Regions from separate parts of the Mesorhizobium onobrychidis genome, predicted to be linked through region 1. Evidence: predicted binding sites of a transcription regulator. Region 1 holds the regulator's gene; each other region holds the start of a gene.

Evidence for each region. The regulator PhoB, encoded in region 1, activates phosphate uptake and scavenging genes when phosphate is short. The targets are predictions, from matches to a motif close to TGTCATNNANCTGTCAT.
Region 2: ppk2 (polyphosphate kinase 2) is a predicted target of PhoB. The motif match lies at 3,951-3,967, and genes of this name have one in related genera.
Region 3: phnF (phosphonate metabolism transcriptional regulator PhnF) is a predicted target of PhoB. The motif match lies at 4,138-4,154, and genes of this name have one in related genera.

Annotation. Positions count from the first base shown of each region.
Region 1 covers NZ_CP062229.1:1,376,597-1,382,776, reverse strand. The annotation lists gene IHQ72_RS06735 (sugar ABC transporter permease) at 1-460, opposite strand, end outside; gene xylF (D-xylose ABC transporter substrate-binding protein) at 603-1,646, opposite strand; gene IHQ72_RS06725 (ROK family protein) at 1,915-3,162, shown strand; gene phoB (phosphate regulon transcriptional regulator PhoB) at 3,370-4,059, opposite strand; gene phoU (phosphate signaling complex protein PhoU) at 4,076-4,783, opposite strand; gene pstB (phosphate ABC transporter ATP-binding protein PstB) at 4,822-5,637, opposite strand; gene pstA (phosphate ABC transporter permease PstA) at 5,650-6,180, opposite strand, start outside.
Region 2 covers NZ_CP062229.1:4,931,857-4,938,036, reverse strand. The annotation lists partial or broken gene IHQ72_RS24625 (multidrug efflux MFS transporter) at 1-141, opposite strand, end outside; gene IHQ72_RS24620 (GntR family transcriptional regulator) at 345-1,010, shown strand; gene IHQ72_RS24615 (DUF982 domain-containing protein) at 1,069-1,329, shown strand; gene IHQ72_RS24610 (hypothetical protein) at 1,384-1,542, opposite strand; gene IHQ72_RS24605 (glycosyl transferase family 90) at 1,746-2,717, shown strand; gene IHQ72_RS24600 (aldo/keto reductase) at 2,754-3,797, opposite strand; gene ppk2 (polyphosphate kinase 2) at 4,056-4,976, shown strand; gene IHQ72_RS24590 (dihydrofolate reductase family protein) at 5,105-5,749, opposite strand.
Region 3 covers NZ_CP062229.1:1,870,584-1,876,763, reverse strand. The annotation lists gene IHQ72_RS09240 (sugar ABC transporter ATP-binding protein) at 1-1,071, shown strand, start outside; gene IHQ72_RS09235 (ABC transporter permease) at 1,068-2,033, shown strand; gene IHQ72_RS09230 (zinc-binding alcohol dehydrogenase family protein) at 2,104-3,120, shown strand; gene phnF (phosphonate metabolism transcriptional regulator PhnF) at 3,363-4,112, opposite strand; gene phnG (phosphonate C-P lyase system protein PhnG) at 4,236-4,697, shown strand; gene phnH (phosphonate C-P lyase system protein PhnH) at 4,697-5,308, shown strand; gene IHQ72_RS09210 (carbon-phosphorus lyase complex subunit) at 5,310-6,180, shown strand, end outside.

The DNA.
Region 1 (6,180 bases):
AGGCGATGATGAAGCCCTGGAGTGCGCCGATCATGAGGCCGAGCGCTACGCCGGCAGCCAGTGCGATGATCCATATCCAGGGATTTCCAAGCTGGAAGCCCATGACCCGGATGAGGAATTCGGCCTGCGCGACGCCCATCACCATGCCGATCACACCTTCGACGGAGCCGACCGAAAGATCGATGTTGCGCATCACGATGACCAGCACCATGCCGGTCGCCATGATCGCGACCGAGGAGGTCTGCACCGACAGGTTCCAGAGATTGCGCGGCGTAAGGAAGAGCCCGCCCGACAGGATGTGGATTCCAACCCAGATGACCAGCAGCGCGCCGACCATGCCGAGCATGCGTATGTCGAGCTCGGTTGCCTTGAGGAAGCGGCCGACGGGGCTGAGCTCGGATTCACGCGCCCGATCGGCAGCGGTATCGGCGGCCGGCGTGTTGGAAGTCGTGTCGGTCATGATGTCCTCCCACCGGGTTGCCGTCTGCCGCGGATGCCGGAAGCAGCTTAGAAGTTTTCCGCGAGAAGCGGAAAAACAGTTCTTTTTGAAAAAACGCCGCGGCGTGAAGCCGCGGCGTTTCAGGCTTCTTGCGAAGGTCGGATCAGTTGCAGACCGGGACAGTGCCCGCCGCCGCCACGCCGGCGCAGACCTCTTCCTTCTTGATCCAGCCGGCGTCGATGACGACGTTGAGATTGTCCTTGGTGATGGCAATCGGCGTCAGGAACAGCGACTTGACGACATTGCCGCCCGGCGTGGTGAAGTCCTTGACGCCCGCAATGTCGGCCATCGGCTTGCCGTCGGCAAGCTGCGAGGCGATCTCGGCAGCGCTCTTGCCAAGCTCGCGCGCGTCCTTCCATACCGAGACGGTCTGTGTGCCGAGCGCGATGCGGTTCAGCGCGGCATGGTCGCCGTCCTGGCCGGACACCGGGACGGATCCGGCCAAGCCTTGCGCCGTCAGCGCCGCGACAACGCCACCGGCGGTGCCGTCATTGGCGGCAACCACCGCGTCGACCTTGTTGTCGTTGGCGGTCAGGAACTGTTCCATGTTCTTCTGGGCGTTGGCGGGAAGCCAGCCGTCCGTATAGGCCTCGCCGACATTCTTGATCTTGCCGCTGTCGATCGCATCCTTGAGCACTTCCATCGAGCCGGCGAACAGGAAATCGGCATTCGGATCGGCGCCCGAGCCCTTGATGAAGACGTAATTGCCTTCCGGCGCCACCTTGAACACTTCACGGGCCTGCATGCGGCCGACTTCCTGGTTGTCGAAGGTCAGATAGAACACGTCCTTGTTCTCGATCAGCCGGTCATAGCCGACGACCGGAATGCCTTCGTCCAGCGCTTTCTGCACCGCCGGCCCAATGGCCGAGGCATCCTGCGCAAGGATGATCAGCGCGTTGGCGCCCTGCGAGATCAGGCTCTCGACATCGGTCAGCTGCTTGCCGGGATTGGACTGTGCATCGGCGGAAATATACTTGTCGCCGGCGGCCTCGATCGCCGTCCTCATGGCGGCTTCGTCGGTCTTCCAACGCTCTTCCTGGAAGTTCGACCACGAAACGCCAATGACCTTGTCCTTGGCCTGCGCGGCCGATGCGAGCGTCAGCGACATGGCTACCCCCGCCAGAATGGCGGCTGCGAATCTCTTCATGATTTTCCTCCCTGCGCCGCGTACGGCGCGCCCACACTGGCCCGAAGGCCGGCACAAGAGGCCCTATTTTTTCGAGCCCCGAAAAAATACTGGTCCAACGCCGAAGCGCTGTCAACATCAATTCTGATGGATTTTGATGCTCCTGCCGAATTTTTTCGAGCCTCGGAATAAACAATGACAGGGCCTTCTGCTTCTGCCAGTATTTGTCTGATATTACCGACGGCTTCCGATTCATGAGCGGCCGCGGCAATAGGGAGGAAGCAAAAGAATGTCGGTTGGAATTCGTCATGACGATTTGCGCCGGCGCAACCGGGCGATGGTGATTTCGGCCATACGGCGCGCAGGCCAGCCGTCGCGGACCGAGATCGCCGCGACCACCGGCCTCAGCCATTCGACCATATCGGCGATCTCTTCCGACCTGATCCAAGAAGGCATCCTAACCGAGAGCAAGGCCAGCGAGACCACTTCGCTGAAACGCGGCCGGCCGCAGGTCGGGCTCAGCCTCAATCCGGAAGCCGCTGCGGTGTTGGCCGTCGTGTTGTCGCTGAATTTCCTGTCGGTCGCCGTCATCGATTATGCCGGACAGGTGGTCGCCGAGGAACAGCGCCGGCTGGACACGCTGACCATGTCGCGCGACGAGCTGATCGACGAATGTGTCGCCATTGTCCGGCGCCGGCTCGAAGACCCCGACCTCGATGTCCAAAGCGTCGCCCGCATCGCGCTGGCGATCCAGGGGATCACCGATTCCCATGCGCGCGCCATGTTGTGGTCGCCGATCACGCCGCAGACGAACATCGCCTTCGCCGACATTCTGGAACGCGAGTTCGGCATTCCGGCCATCATGGAGAACGACTGCAACATGATGGCCGTGGCGCTGCGCTGGCGCGACCCGGATCGTTACCGCGACGATTTCATCGCCATCCTGCTCTCGCACGGCATCGGTATGGGGCTGGTGCTGAAAGGCGAACTGTTCACCGGCACCCATTCCTCGGGCGGCGAATTCGGCCACATGATCCATCGGCCGGGCGGCGCGCTCTGTCGCTGCGGGCGGCGCGGCTGCGTCGAGGCCTATGCCGGCAACTATGCTATCTGGCGCAACGCAAGGCAATTGAGCGAGAACGCCGAGCCGGTCGCCGACGTCAGCGACGCCGAGATGCGGGCACTGGCGGCCCGGGCGCGCGAGACGGACGGACCGGAACGCGAAGCCTACCGCAAGGCCGGCGAAGCGCTCGGCTTCGGGCTCGGCAGCCTGTTCGCGCTGATCGATCCGGCGCCGGTCGCCATGGTCGGCGCCAGCGCTGCCGCCTTCGACCTGATCGAGCCGGCCCTGCGCGAGGCCATAGCCCAGACCGCCGGCGGCCAGCATTCGGGTTCGATTTCCTTCGACACCGAGCCAAACGAGCTGCCGCTGATCCGCGAAGGCTGCGCGATGCGGGCGCTGAGCTTCGTCGACCAGGAGATTTTCGCGCCGGGCGCGCAAGGAAGGTCCGGCACGATCAGGAAGGACGTGGCCTGAGTCCGAAAGGCAAGGAACAAAGGCGGATTGCGACTTGGGGATGTCTTGAGATTCAGGTCAGTCCGCGCCGGGCTCGAAGACGGGCGCGAAGCGACCGGACTGGGCGGGTTCCGAAAACCGGAACGGAGCGTACTTTGGGTACGTGAGTACCGGAAGCGCAGGAAATCGCCATTCGCAGGCCGGCATCACCCGAATATCAGCACATCCCTAGTCTTCCCTGATCGCATAGCCCGCGCCGCGGATGGTGCGGATGACATCGGGCATGCGACCATTGTTGACCGCCTTGCGCAACCGTCCGACATGGACGTCCACCGTGCGCTCGTCGATGTAGATCGTCTCGCCCCAGACATTGTCGAGCAACTGGCTGCGCGAGAAGACCCGACCCGGGTGCCGCATCATGAATTCGAGCAGCCGGAATTCGGTCGGCCCGAGCCGGATCTCGCTCTTCTTGCGATAGACCCTGTGCGATTCGCGATCGAGCACGATGTCGCCGACCTTAAGCACGCTGGACAGCACTTCGGGCTTGGCGCGGCGCAGCAGCGCCTTGACCCTGGCCATGAATTCCGGCGTCGAGAACGGCTTGACCAGATAGTCGTCGGCTCCGGTGGAAAGGCCGCGCACCCGGTCGCTCTCCTCACCGCGCGCGGTAAGCATGATGATCGGCAGCCGCTCAGTTTCGGGACGCACCCGAAGGCGCCTGCAAAGTTCGATGCCGGAAACCGCCGGCACCATCCAGTCGAGCACCAGGAGATCGGGCACGTTTTCCTGCAGCCGGATTTCGGCCTCGTCGCCGCGCGTCACCACCTCGACCTGATAACCTTCGGATTCCAGATTGTAACGGAGGAGGACGCCCAGCGGCTCTTCATCCTCCACCACCATGATGCGCGGCGCGATCATCGGCCGGTCACTCCTGTCATGTCGCCGGCGCCGACATCGTCGTTTCGTCTAGCTTCGGGCGATCCGCCGGCAATTGCTGCCCGGTCACGACAAAGTAGGCGTTTTCGGCGATGTTGGTGACATGATCGCCGATACGCTCGAGATTCTTGGCGCAGAACAGAAGATGCGTGCAGGCGGTGATGTTGCGCGGATCCTCCATCATGTAGGTCAGGAGTTCGCGAAAAACCGCCGTGTATTTCACGTCGATCTTCTGGTCGTCGGCGCGCAGTTCTTTCAACGCGCCGGCATTACGCGACACATAGTGCTCGACCACGCCGCGAAGCTGCACAAGAACGAGATCCGCCATCGCGTCGATACCGTGCGAGAGATTACGCGGCGTGGCGCTCTGCCCGACTGCGCTGACCCGCTTGGCTATGTTCTTGGCCAGGTCGCCGATGCGCTCGAGATCGCCGGCCATGCGGATTGCGCCAACCACTGCGCGCAGATCTTGCGCCATCGGCTGCCGCTTGGCGATCAGCGTGATCGCACTATCGTCGAGTTCGCGCTGCCGGGCATCCATGATGGCGTCGTCCGAGACGACGCGCTGCGCCATCGCATTGTCTGATGCAAGCAACGCGCGGATCGAGGCTGCGACCATCGCGGCGGCGAGCTCGTCCATATCGCGGATCAGCCTGTCGATGTGCTCCAGTTCCTCGTCGAAAGACGCGACGGTGTGTTCACCCATGATACTGTCCTCGTGTTCGAAATTCGCCGCCGGACCGCTCAGCCGAACCGGCCGGTGATGTAGTCCTGGGTGCGCTTGTCGTCGGGGTTGGTGAACATCTTGTCGGTCGCGCCCTCCTCGACCAGATAGCCGAGATGGAACATCGCCGTGCGTTGCGACACGCGCGCTGCCTGCTGCATCGAATGAGTGACGATGACGATCGTGTAGTTCTGGCGCAGTTCGTCAATCAGTTCCTCGACGCGGGCGGTGGCGATCGGATCGAGCGCCGAACAGGGCTCGTCCATCAGGATCACTTCCGGCGACACGGCGATGGCGCGCGCGATGCACAGGCGCTGCTGCTGTCCGCCGGAGAGACCGGTGCCCGACTCGAGCAGGCGATCCTTGACCTCGTTGAACAGACCGGCGTTCTTCAGGCTCGATTCAACGATGCCGTCCAACTCGGCCTTGCTCCTGGCGAGGCCGTGAATGCGCGGACCGTAAGCGACGTTTTCATAGATCGACTTGGGAAACGGGTTCGGCTTCTGGAATACCATGCCGACGCGAGCTCGCAGCTCGACGACATCGATTTTCGGGTCGTAGACATCCTCGCCGTCGAGTGTGATCTTGCCGCTCACTCGCGCGATATCGATGGTGTCGTTCATTCGGTTCAGGCAACGCAGGAAGGTCGACTTGCCACAGCCCGATGGGCCGATCAACGCCGTCACCTGGTTCTCGCGGACATCGAGATCCACGTCGAACAGAGCTCGCTTCTCGCCGTAATGAACAGAGACCTTGTCGCCCTTCATCTTGATCGAAGGGGCGTTGGTTCCGCTACTCAGTTTCTGTTCGACGCCGGCTTCCGTCATGATGTTCATATCCTCTACTCCTTACCAGCGCCGCTCGAAGCGCCTGCGCAGTATCACCGCGATGGCATTCATGATGACCAAAAACAGCAGCAAAATCAAAATCGCCGCCGAAGTCTTCTGCTGGAACCCGGCTTCCGGGAAATCGGCCCACATGAATATCTGCACCGGCAGGATCGTCGCGGGATCGGTGAAGCCGCCGGGAATGTCGACGATGAAGGCGACCATGCCGATCATCAGCAGCGGCGCGGTTTCACCCAGCGCATGCGCCATTCCGAGGATGGTGCCGGTCATGATACCCGGCATCGCCAGCGGCAGGACGTGATGGAATACGGTCTGGACCTTGGACGCTCCGATGCCAAGCGCCGCCTCCCGGATCGACGGTGGCACGGCGCGCAACGAAGCGCGCGAGGCGATAATGATGATCGGCAGGGTCATCAGCGCCAGCACCATGCCGCCGACCACCGGGGCTGAGCGCGGCATGCCGAAGAAATTCAGGAATACGGCAAGTCCAAGCAGGCCGAAGACGATCGAAGGCACCGCCGCCAGATTGTT
Region 2 (6,180 bases), 3.6 Mb from region 1:
CGCGTGCCCCTCGGCACCCAGCTGCTCGACGTAAAGCGGCAGGAAGGGTAACAGCAGCGTCATGGCGACAAGTGTGCTGAACGAGCCGGCAAAGCACACGGCGAGATTGCGGCGCCAGTGGATGTTGTGGGCGCCTTGCATGGCAGGGGGGCTTCTTGCGGCATGTCCTGTCCTGTCCGGCAAGTCTCTCGACGACTTGTTCCGGATACCATTTTGGGATACCAAGCTGGTATCCGTCATGGACGCAAGCTCGACGGCTGTCAATGCGGCGCTCTCAAACGTGATCGGCAAACGATGGTAGTCGAGCCGATCGCCAGCAAAACGGCCAGAAATCGGAAACCACAATGTCGCAGATGCAGAATGTCGAAAAGCAGCTTCGGGAGATGATCCTCGGCCTCGAGATCGGTCCCGGCGAGCGGCTGACGGAACGCTGGATCGAAAGCCGCTTCGGGGCGTCGCGCACGCCGGTCAGGGCAGCATTGCTGCGGCTCGAGACGGAAGGTCTGGTCTGCCGCGACGGGCGCGGCTGGACGGTATCGCCGATCAACCTCGCCGAGCTCGAGCAGATCGCCGTCTACCGCGAGGCGGTCGAGGTGGCGGCGGTCAAGCTGACTTGTGCCTTGGAGGACAGGAGCGCCGTCGACGTCGTCGAGGCGATGCTGGACTCCTGCGACGCCGGCACCCCGCGCGAGGAATGGCACCGCGTCGGCATGGATTTTCACATCGAGCTGGCACGCCTGTCCGGCAACGAGTTCCTGTTCAGGGCGGTTCGCGATGCCCTGACGCGCCTGTCGCGGGCGCGTTGGCTGGAGGTGCGCGACGAGGCGGCACTGGGGCGTGCCTGGGCCGAACACCGTGCCATTCTGGCGGCGGTGCGGCCCGGCGATGCCGATGAGGCGGCACACCGGCTTTCGGCTCATATCGTCGGCAGCCGCGACCGGCTGGTGACATCATTGCGCAATGACCGGCGCGGCCTGCGTGCCAGGGGATTTGCCGTCGTCGCGGCGTGATTGCGGAGGCAACCACTTTCGCCCTCGCTTCGCGAGCGCCGATGGCGTAAGAGCGGCGATGGAAAACAACCGCTTTGAAACACCCGTGACCGTCAAGTCGGGCGCGGAGGGAACCACTCAGATCTTGCGTACGGCCCGCGAGGCTTCCGACTACCTCCTCAACAACTGGCCCGGCAAGCGCAGTCCAAAGCATCGCGAAGCGCTGCAGGCCTGCCATGATGCGCTGGCCGGCGACAAACCGGCGATGACGGCAAGGCGCGCCTTCATCGCCGCCGCGCGTGAAGTGAACGTGTTCGTCAGCGACAAGGCGCCGGCCTGAAAACGCAGCGGGATTCCTCGGCTAATCCGATCAGTCTCGCGGGCCGGATGCGTTTTACTCTGCCGTTTCCGTTTCGGTCTCGGACGTGGTCTCGTCTTCGGACTTCGAACGTTCCTTGGCTGCGACCTTGGCCGCTTGCTTTTCCGCCTTCTTGGCGGCCTTCTGCCGGTCGCGTTCCTTGCGTTCCTGGCCGTAATTCGGTGCTCGCGCCATATCTCTTCCTTTCACAATCCCACAGGTTTGTTAGCCCTGCCTAGGAGCATTGGGCTCCAAACACAACACCGCAAAGGGCGATCGGCTCCATACACAGCCGGCAAGCCGGCTGAACACGGTTCCGTGGCTTGCAAGACAGCCGGCACAATGGTGTAGGAGGGACCGGGGGGCAATTCACAAGCCGACTTTTCATCAAGTGACCGATGGCCACCCTTCAAAGAAACGCACAGAAGCTATTCTACTATGCGCGCAATGCCGTGCGCGATATCGCACCGCAGGCGCTGTTCCGCCGCAGGCTCGCCGGGCTGCTCGATCAGGCCAGGCTTTCGGACGGATCGGTCCGCGCGCGTCTCAACTACTACAACAGATTGCAGGACGCTTTCGCGCCGAGCGCCGGGGCCGTGCCGGTCAGCCGGCTACCGAGAGGCCGGAGCATGTATTACTACGATCTGAAGGAATTTACCCGCTACTTCGATCCCGATTTGCGCATCGACCTCGAATTCGGCGACGTCGTCGAAGTGCCTGCGATGCCGTCGATCGTCAAGGATCGGCCGATCGCCGGCGATAACAGGAACGGGGTCCTGTTCAAGCTCAACAAGTTCCGCCACTTCCACATGCCCGCCGACGATGTAGCCTTCGCGGACAAGCTTCCGGTTGCGGTGTGGCGCGGCGAGCTCAACAACCCAATAAGGACCTTGCTTCTGGAGGCCGCGCGCGATCTGCCCTTTTGCGATGTCGGCACGCCCAAACCGACGGCAGCGCCGGCATATCGCAAGCCTTATCTGAGCATCGACCAGCAGCGGCGCTGTCGCTACATCATTTCGCTCGAAGGCAACGATGTGGCGACCAACCTCAAATGGATCATGAGTTCGAATTCGTTGTGCCTGATGCCGCCGCCGACATACGAGACATGGTTCGCCGAAAGCGATCTCGTGGCCAACGTCCACTATGTGCCGCTCGAACCTGATTTCACGGATCTTGCCGAGCGGGTGCAATATCTCGAACGGCATCCGACTGAGGCCGAACGCATCATTGCCGCCGCCAACGCCTATTGCCGCAAATTCGCCGACGAACGGGCCGAGCAGGCGATCTGCTTGCTCGTGCTCTACAAGTATTTCGTGCTCAGCGGCCAGATCGAGCCTGATCCCGAGGTCTGGCGTTTTATCTCCGGCTAAGCCCGCAGCGACCTTCGACCTGATCCGGATCCGTTGTCAGACACCTTCACGGTCAAGAACCAGATCGGCCGGACCAAACCGCTCTTTTGCCGTGAACTGCTGGTGCCAATAGGGGTAGAGAACGGGCGGGCGGCTGACTGCGTCGAGGCGTGCCCGCTCATCGCTGGTCAGCACCAGGCTTGCAGCGGCGATATTGTCCTTGAACTGTGCTTCGGTCCGGCCGCCGATGACCAGCGAGCTGATGGCCGGCCGGCCGAGCAGCCAGGCAAGCGCCACCTGCGCCGCCGACACGCCATGGTTGTTGCCGATATAGGCAAGCACGTCGACGATCCGCCATAGTCGGTCCTCATCACGGATCGGCGGTTCAGACCAGCCGCTGAGCTGGCGGGCGGTGGCCTGGTCGCGGTTGTATTTGCCGGACAGCAGTCCACCGGCGAGCGGGCTCCACACCAGCACGCCAAGCCCCTGGTCGACCGAGATCGGCAGCAGTTCATATTCGGCTTCGCGTGCTTCCAGCGTGTAGTGGATCTGCTGTGTGACGAAGCGCGGCTGGTGCTGGCGGTCGCTGATCCCCAGCGCCTTCATCACTTGCCAGCCGGAATAGTTGGAACAGCCGACATAGCGGACCTTGCCCTGGCTGACGAGCGTGTCGAGCGCGGCGATGGTCTCCTCGAGCGGCGTCGTGCCGTCCCATTCGTGCAGGAAATAGATGTCGATGACGTCGGTCCTGAGGCGCTTCAGGCTCTTCTCGCACTCGCGGATCAGATGATAGCGCGACAGGCCCTCATCGTTGGGACCGTCGCCGATCCGCATGCGCGCCTTGGAGGCGATCAGCACGTCGCCCTTGCGCTTGCCGCCGAGCGCGTCGCCGATGATCTCTTCCGAAAGCCCATTCGAATAGACATTGGCGGTGTCGATGAGATTGATGCCGGCGTCGATGCAGAGGTCGATCATCCGGCGCGCCTCGTCGAGATCGGTCTTGCCGACCGCCGAAAATGCGCCGGCGCCACCGAAGGTCATGGTACCCATGGTCAGCGTCGAAACCTTCAGGCCGGAACGGCCGAGTGTGCGGTATTCCATGTCAGATCCTCGCAATTGCGTTGAGAAGGGCTGCTTCGAAGGCAGCCCGAGGGAGCCTGGCATTTGTAGGACAATTCGCATCGCTTGTCGTGCATGCCATGGAGGTTGATCGATCACATCTCACGGATTTGCGCGGCCGGCGCACAGGCCGGCTGCAATAAAACCGTCATTGCCGGCCTGTATGCAAGTCGGCTCAAGGTGTTCGATCTTGGCCGGCAGGCCGGACGCCGACACGGGCGTGCACGCGGAGCAGCATAAATGACCGAAGCAAAACAGAATTCTCCCGCCAAGGACTGGCTGGAGGCGGAGCTCGCCGACACGCTCGACGAAGACTACGAGCTGGAAATGTCGGAACCGGCGCTGTCGCTGGAAATCGCCAAGATCTACAAGAACGCGCATCCGCCCTCGATGGATCGCCAGCAATATTTTCGCGACCTGATCACGCTGCAATCCGAATTGATCAAGCTGCAGTCCTGGGTGGCTTACACCAAGAAGAAACTGGTTGTGGTTTTCGAGGGCCGCGACTCGGCCGGCAAGGGCGGCGTCATCAAGCGCATCACCCAGCGGCTCAATCCGCGCATCTGCCGCGTCGTTGCTTTGCCGGCGCCGACCGAGCGCGAGAAGTCGCAGTGGTATTTCCAGCGCTACGTGCCGCATCTGCCGGCAGGCGGCGAGATCGTCCTGTTCGACCGCTCCTGGTACAACCGCTCCGGCGTCGAAAGGGTGATGGGATTTGCCGAACCGGATCAGGTCGAGGAGTTTTTTCGCGACGTGCCGGAGTTCGAGCGCATGCTGGTCCGCTCCGGCATCACGCTGGTCAAATACTGGTTCTCCATTACCGACGAGGAGCAGCAGATGCGTTTCCAGATGCGCATCCATGATCCGATGAAGCAGTGGAAGCTGTCGCCGATGGACCTGCAGTCGCGCGTGCGCTGGGAGCAGTACACCAAGGCCAAGGAAGAGACCTTCGCCCGCACCAACATTCCCGAAGCGCCCTGGTTCATCGTCGAGGGCAACGACAAGAAGCGGGCGCGGCTGAACTGCATCGACCATCTCCTCAAGCAGATGCCTTATCAGGAGGTGCCACACGAGGAGATCACGCTGCCCGACCGCGTCTTCAATCCCGAATACGAGCGCCAGGTGCTGCCGCGCGAGCTCTATGTGCCGGAGAAGTATTAATCATCTGGGACTGCTAAAGGCCCGGACGGGCGGCATTCCTTCGCGCCCCCCTCTGTCCTGCCGGACTGTCCGGCAGGACAGAGGGGCGCGAAGGATCGCGGCGCAGAGGGCTGCGCCCGCAGTGAGAACTACGCGCGCTTGATGATGACATGCATAGCATTCGGCGTCGCGATCTGCTCGCTGCACCGGTAGCCGAGCTTTAGCATGTCGATACCGGCAAAAAGGTTCTCGCCTGAGCCGAGCAGCATCGGCGATATCGCCAGATGCATGTCGTCGATGAGCTTTTCCTGGAGATATTGCCGGATCGTGGCGACCCCGCCGCCGAGCCGCACATCCTTGCCGTCAGCCGCTGCTTTCGCCTTTTCCAGCGCTGAGTGGATGCCGTCGGTCACGAAATAGAAGGTCGTGCCGCCCTCCATGACGATAGGATCCCGCCGATGGTGGGTGAGCACGAAGACCGGTACATGGTAGGGCGGATTGTCTCCCCACCAGCCTTTCCAGCTCTCGTCCTTCCAGGGTCCGCGGATCGGTCCGAACATATTGCGACCCATTATCCACGCCCCGATATTTTCGAAGCTGCGCGCCACGAACGCGTCGTCCGTATCCGTGGTCCCGTCATCTTCGTCGGACATTTTGCGGAAGGTTCGGGTGCCCAACATCCATTTGTGCAGGGCTTCCCCGCCGACGCCCAGCGGCTCTTTCAGGTCCTGGTCGGGACCGGCGCCGAAGCCGTCGATAGACAGGGTGAATGCGTTGACACGAAGCTTGGACATGAGTACCTCGCTCTGAACCAGTTGCGAAATGCAAGCAGTTGATTTAGCCCAGACTGATTGCATTTTGCAAGCGGTATTTTAGGAGCGAAGGTGGCCGGCGGCCGCTAATGCATGTCGCGCAAAAGTGTGCAGCGGTTTTGCGATGACGACATGCATAAAACAACAACCTAAAGCGCGTCGCATGAGGCCGGTCAAACGCGACGCGCTTTAGGAATTCAGTAAAAGAAGCTTCGACTCGTGTTGGAATGAGCAATTGTCGATGTCGGCGCCGCCCCTCATCCGCCTGCCGGCACCTTCTCCCCGTATAGTGACGGGGCGAGGGGGGCTGGTCGCAACTTCGGCTCGCTTTCTGCAACGTTGGAGATTGGCAAAATCCTTTGCGAAGGCGTCTTTCTCCCCGTCACTATACCGGGGCCCGGCAGGGCAATGAG
Region 3 (6,180 bases), 490 kb from region 1:
CAGCAACTGATCGCCGCCGCCCGCGCCACCGTGCGCGGCACCAAATTCCTGATCTTCGACGAACCGACCGCCTATCTTACCCGGAAGGAAGCCGACCAGCTGTTCACGCTGATCCGCCGGCTGAAGGGCGAAGGCGTCACCATCATCTATATCAGCCACCGCATGGAAGAGGTGTTCGAGCTCGCCGACCGCGTCTCGGTGCTGCGCGACGGCACGCTTGTCGGCACTAGGAACATCGCCGAGACCAACGACGCCGAGCTGGTCAAGATGATGATCAACCGCTCGATCGAGCAAGTCTATCACAAGGAGCATTTTACCCCGGGCGCGACGCTCCTCGAAGCCAGAAATCTCTCCGGCAAGGGCTTTGAAAATGTCTCGATGACGGTTCGTGCCGGCGAAATCGTCGGGCTCTACGGCCTGATCGGTGCCGGGCGCAGCGAGTTCGTCACCACGCTCTACGGCCGTCATCGCAAGTCGGCCGGCCAGATCCTCTGGGAGGGCAAGGAGGTTCAGGTCAACTCCGAACATGACGCTATCAGGCTCGGCATGGCGCTGGCGCCGGAAAGCCGCCGCGACCAGGGCCTCTGCCTCAACCTGCCGGTCGGCCTCAATCTCAATCTGCCGATCTACAAGCGCATCTCCAGCAATCTGCTGATTTCCAGCGCGCAGGAGAAGACCGAGGCGGATCGTCAGATCGCCAATCTCAGGATTAAGACGCCGACGCGCAACGCGCTCGCCTCCAGCCTGTCCGGCGGCAACCAGCAGAAGATCGTCATCGGCAAATGGCTGGCTCACGGCGCCAAGCTGTTCATCTTCGACGAGCCGACAGTTGGCGTCGATGTCGGCACCAAGGCAGAGATCTACCGCCTGTTCAGTGCGCTTTTGTCCAATGGCGCCGGCATCATCCTCATCTCGTCCTATCTGCCCGAGGTCTATGAACTGGCCGACACACTGCATGTGTTCCGGCGCGGCAAACTGGTGGCCACTCATGGTTTCCACACTGCCAACCATGAGGAGATCCTCACCCAAGCGCTGGCCGAGAAACAAGAAAAACCGGGAGGACAGATATGAGCACCGAGGCGATACCGGCCGAAAGGCCGAAACGCAACTACAACGCCCTGTTCGGGCTGACACTGCTGGCGCTGCTGGTATTGTTGTGGGTCATCCTGTCGGTGGCGACGCCGAGCTTCGCCTCCGCCAACAACATCTCGAACCTGCTGCGGCAAGGTTCGATGATCGCCATCCTGGCGGTCGGCCAGACCTTCGTCATCATCACCGGAGGTATCGACCTTTCCGTCGGCGCCGTCGTTGGCTTCGCAACCGTCATCGCAGCGATGCTGATCAATGCCGGCGTGCCGATGTTCCTCGCCATCCTGATCACCTTGCTGGTCGGCGTCGCCATCGGCCTGTTCCACGGTTTCGGCATCGTCAAGATGGGCCTGCCGCCCTTCATCATCACGCTGGCGACACTGACCTCGCTGCGCGGCATCGGCCTTTTGATGACCAACGGCAACTCGATCTCGATCAACAACGACGCGTTCCAGCTGTTTTCGCGCGGCTCGTTCCTCGGCGTCCCCAATCTGTTCTGGATGGTGATCCTCGTCGGCATCCCCGCCTACATCTTCCTGCATCACAGCCGCTGGGGCCGGTATCTATTCTCGGTCGGCTCCAACGCCGAGGCATCGCGGCTTTCCGGTGTCAACGTCCAGCGCACCATCTACATGGCCTATACGCTGTCGGGCCTGTGCGCGGCTTTCGTCGGTGTGCTGCTCGCGTCGCGCATCGGCATCGGCAATCCGACGCAGGCGGAGGGGTGGGAATTGCAGGCGATCGCCTCGTCGGTGATCGGCGGCACCTCGCTGTTCGGCGCCGTCGGCTCGGTGCACGGACCGCTGCTCGGCGCCTTCATCCTCGCCACCATCAACAACGGCGCTAATCTTTTGAACGTCAATGCCTTCTGGCAGCGCATCATTACCGGCGTGCTGATCATCGTCATCGTCTATTTCGACGGCCTGCGCCGCCGCGGCAAGTAGATCATCTTAACAACCGCTGGCCCGGCGATAGCCGACGGGCTGCGGTGCAATGAATCGACTGGATCAAAGCATGAAAGCCGTCGTCTGCCGTTCGCCCGGTGAGCTTGTTCTGGAAGAGCGCCCAACGCCGAGCACACCACCGCCGGGCTGGGCGCTGGTCGCGGTCAGTCATGTCGGCATCTGCGGCACCGATTATCACATCTTCGAGGGCAAGCATCCGTTCCTCGCCTATCCCCGCATCATGGGCCATGAAGTGTCGGGAACCGTGATCGAGGTCGGAGAAGGCGTCGATCTGGCCGTCGGCGAACCGGTGATCATCAACCCCTATCTCGCCTGCGGCAAATGCATCGCCTGCCGGCAGGGAAAGCCGAATTGCTGCGTCAGGATCGAGGTGCTCGGCGTCCACCGCGACGGCGCCATGCGCGAGCGGATCCTGGTGCCGGCGCAAAATCTCTATCCGGCAAACGGCCTGTCGCTGGCCGACGCCGCCGCCGTCGAATTCCTGGCGATCGGGGCGCATGCCGTGCGCCGCTCGCTGGCTAATCCCGGCGCGCGCACGCTGGTCATCGGCGCCGGGCCGATCGGGCTCGGCACGGCGCTGTTTGCCCGTATCGCCGGTCTCGACGCGACGCTGCTCGACATGAGCGCGGAAAGGCTGGGCTTCGCCGCAAGCGAACTCGGCTTCGCCACCCTCGACGGTTCGCGGCAGTCTGCGACCGATCTGGTGCGCGAGGCGACCGGCGGCGAAGGTTTTGACGTGATTTTCGATGCCACCGGCAACACCCAGTCCGTCCAGTCGGCCTTCGCCCATGTCGCGCATGGCGGGACGCTGGTCCTGGTCAGCGTCGTCAAGGACGACATAGTCTTTTCCGACCCCGAATTCCACAAGCGCGAGATGACGCTCATCGGCAGCCGCAACGCGCTGCGCGCCGATTTCGACCATGTCGCCGCTTCGATCCGCAACGGCGCGGTGCCGCTGACAAAGCTCGTCACCCATCGCACGACGCTTGGCGACACACCGCGTGATCTTGCCCGTTGGGCGCACGAGAAATCCGGCCTGATCAAGGCCGTCATCCAGGTCGGATGAACGCCCTAACGCGAGATGCGTCAAAACAGGGCATCCGGTTTGTTATTATTCCACTTGGCTGCAAAGATGCACCAAGGTGTGTTGAGATTCAGGTCAGGCCGAGTCGGAGTCGAAGACGGGCGCGAAGCGACCAAACAGGTGGGTTCCGAGAACCGGAACCCAGCGTACTTTTGGGTACGCAAGTACCGGAAGCGCAGGAAACCGCCATTTGCAGGCTGGCCTCACCTGAATATCAACACACCTTAAAGCGCCGATAATTTGAGCTCGACCCGCTCGGCCGGAAACCGCGTTTCGGCGAACTGGATCGGCTGACCGTCCGGCGTGACGTTGACAGCGACCGTGACCAGCACGATGGCGCCGGGCTGCAGATCGAGATCGGCAAGGTCGGCGGCGTCGGCGTGGCGGGCCGACAACACCGTCGATTGCCTGAGATAGTCGCCAATGCCGAAACGCTCGAGCGAGGCGGTGATAGATCCGGTTTCGGCCATGGCTGCATCGATGCCCGCGAAGCGTTCTGCGTCGAACCAGCCGGTGGCCCGCGAGACCGGCTGCCCATCGGCTTCGCCGCGTGTCTCAAGGCGTATAACACTCGAACCCTTGGCAAGCCCCAGCCCTTCGGCGACGCGCCGGCTGGCCGGCTCGACCGCCGCTTCGAGCAGCACGCTGCGGCGCTCCAACGCCTGCCCTTGCAGGCCCGCCGAAAAGCGGGTGCGCGCGCCGATCGGATAGGACAGCCGCTTGCGCGACAGCACGAAAGTGCCGCGCCCCTGCTCGGCCCTGAGCACGCCATCCTGCACAAGTGCTGCGATGGCGCTGCGCACCGTATGGCGGTTGACGCCATAGCGCTCGGCCAGTGCGACTTCCGGTGGCAGCGCGGCATTCTCGGCAAACTCGCCGACGGCGATCGAATGCAGGATCTGGTCGGCTATCTGCCGCCACAGTGAGATGCCGGTGCGCCGCTCTAAGCTGCTGGCCATCTGCTGACCGATCATCTCTTTGCCCCGATCTTTTTCGCCCTGTCATCCATCCGTCATGGACACGCTCTAGAGAATAGGTATAATTTGTATAATTGTCTACATCATTATACAAATTTGCAACGAGAAGGAATGGCCGCCATGCGAGGACAGGAAGCGCGCGAACAGGCTGAGCGCAAGGCCGTCATGGCGACGCTGGCGCAATCGACCGGCGACGATATCGTCCGCCTCTGGAACGAAGCCGGCCTGCCTTCGGAAGCGGAACTCCTGCGCGGTCCCGAAACCGGCCTGGTCACCGTGCGTGGCCGCATCGGCGGTGGCGGCGCGCCGTTCAATGTCGGCGAGGCGACGGTCACCCGCGCCGCCGTCCGGCTCACATCCGGGCAGGTCGGCCACTGCTATACGATGGGCCGTGACAAGCAGAAAGCAAAACTGGCGGCGATAGCGGACGCGCTCTGGCAGGATCCCGCCCGCCGTAACGAGGTCGAGACCAAACTCATTGCGCCGCTGCAGGCCGAACTGGCCAGCGCACGTGAACGGCGGCGCGCCGAGACGGCGGCAACGAAGGTCGATTTCTTCACCATGGTACGCGGAGAAGACTGATGGATATCGCAACGCAAGCGATCGAGGGCGGCTTTTCCGATCCGGTGTTCGACGCCCAGACGGTGTTCCGCGCCGTGATGGATGCGATGGCGCGGCCAGGCACCCTGCAGCCCCTGCCGATCTTTGCCCGCCCGCCGGCACCACTGTCGGCCACCGCGGGCGCCATCGCGCTGGCGCTGTGCGACAACGACACGCCGCTCTGGCTCGATCTCGCTTTGCAGGCCCCAGCAGCGGTGAGATCCTGGCTTGGCTTCCACACCGGCGCGCCGCTGGCCAATACGCCGGCCGACGCGCATTTCGCGCTGATCGCCACGCCGGCCGAGATGATGGCGCTCGACGGCTTTTCGCAAGGCACCCAGGACTATCCCGACCGCTCCACGACGCTGATCCTGCAGGTCGGCGATCTCGTTTCAGGCGCCCCTCTGTTGCTCGAAGGTCCTGGCATCGAAAGAACCGCGACAATCGCGCCGGCGCAGATGCCGCGCCACTTCGTCGAGCAGTGGAAGCAGAACAACCAGCGTTTTCCCCGTGGCATCGACATCGTCCTCGCCACCCCTGACGGCGTTGCCTGCCTGCCGCGCACGACGCGCATCAAGACGATGGAGGCGTGATATGTATGTCGCGGTAAAAGGCGGCGAAGCCGCAATTGCCAACGCCCACGCCCTGCTCGCCGACCGCCGCCGCGGCGACCGTTCGGTGCCGGCGCTTCGCCTCGACCAGATCGTCGAGCAACTGGCGCTCGGCGTCGACCGGGTGATGAGCGAAGGCTCGCTCTACGATCGTGAATTGGCGGCGCTGGCCATCGTTCAGGCGCGCGGCGACATGATCGAGGCGATCTTCCTGGTTCGCGCCTATCGCACGACGCTGCCACGCTTCGGCTACACCAAGGCGATCGACACCGGCGCGATGCTGGTCGAGCGGCGCGTGTCGGCGACCTACAAGGATCTTCCCGGCGGCCAGCTGCTCGGCCCGACCTTCGACTACACCCACCGGCTGCTCGATCCCGCGCTTGCCGCGGGCGGCGACGTCGCCGAGCCGCTGCAGCGTGCCAGCGACGCGGACGCCATGCCGCGTGTCTCCGCCATCCTCGCCCGCGAAGGCCTGATCGAGCCTGATGGCGACATGCCGCAGGACCATATCCCGGGCGACATCACCCGCGAGCCGCTGGAATTTCCGATGGCGCGCGACATCCGCCTGCAGGCGCTGTCACGCGGCGATGAGGGTTTTTTGCTGGCGCTCGGCTACTCCACCCAGCGCGGCTATGCGCGCAACCATCCCTTTGTCGGCGAGGTTCGCATCGGCGAGGTCGAGCTGGAACTGGACGTGCCGGAGCTGCCATTCCCAGTACCGCTCGGCCCCGTGCGTGTCACCGAGTGCCAGATGGTCAATCAGTTCAAAGGCTCGGCCAAGGCGCCGCCGCAGTTCACCCGCGGCTACGGCCTCGTCTTCGGCCAGAGCGAGCGCAAGGCGATGGCCATGGCGC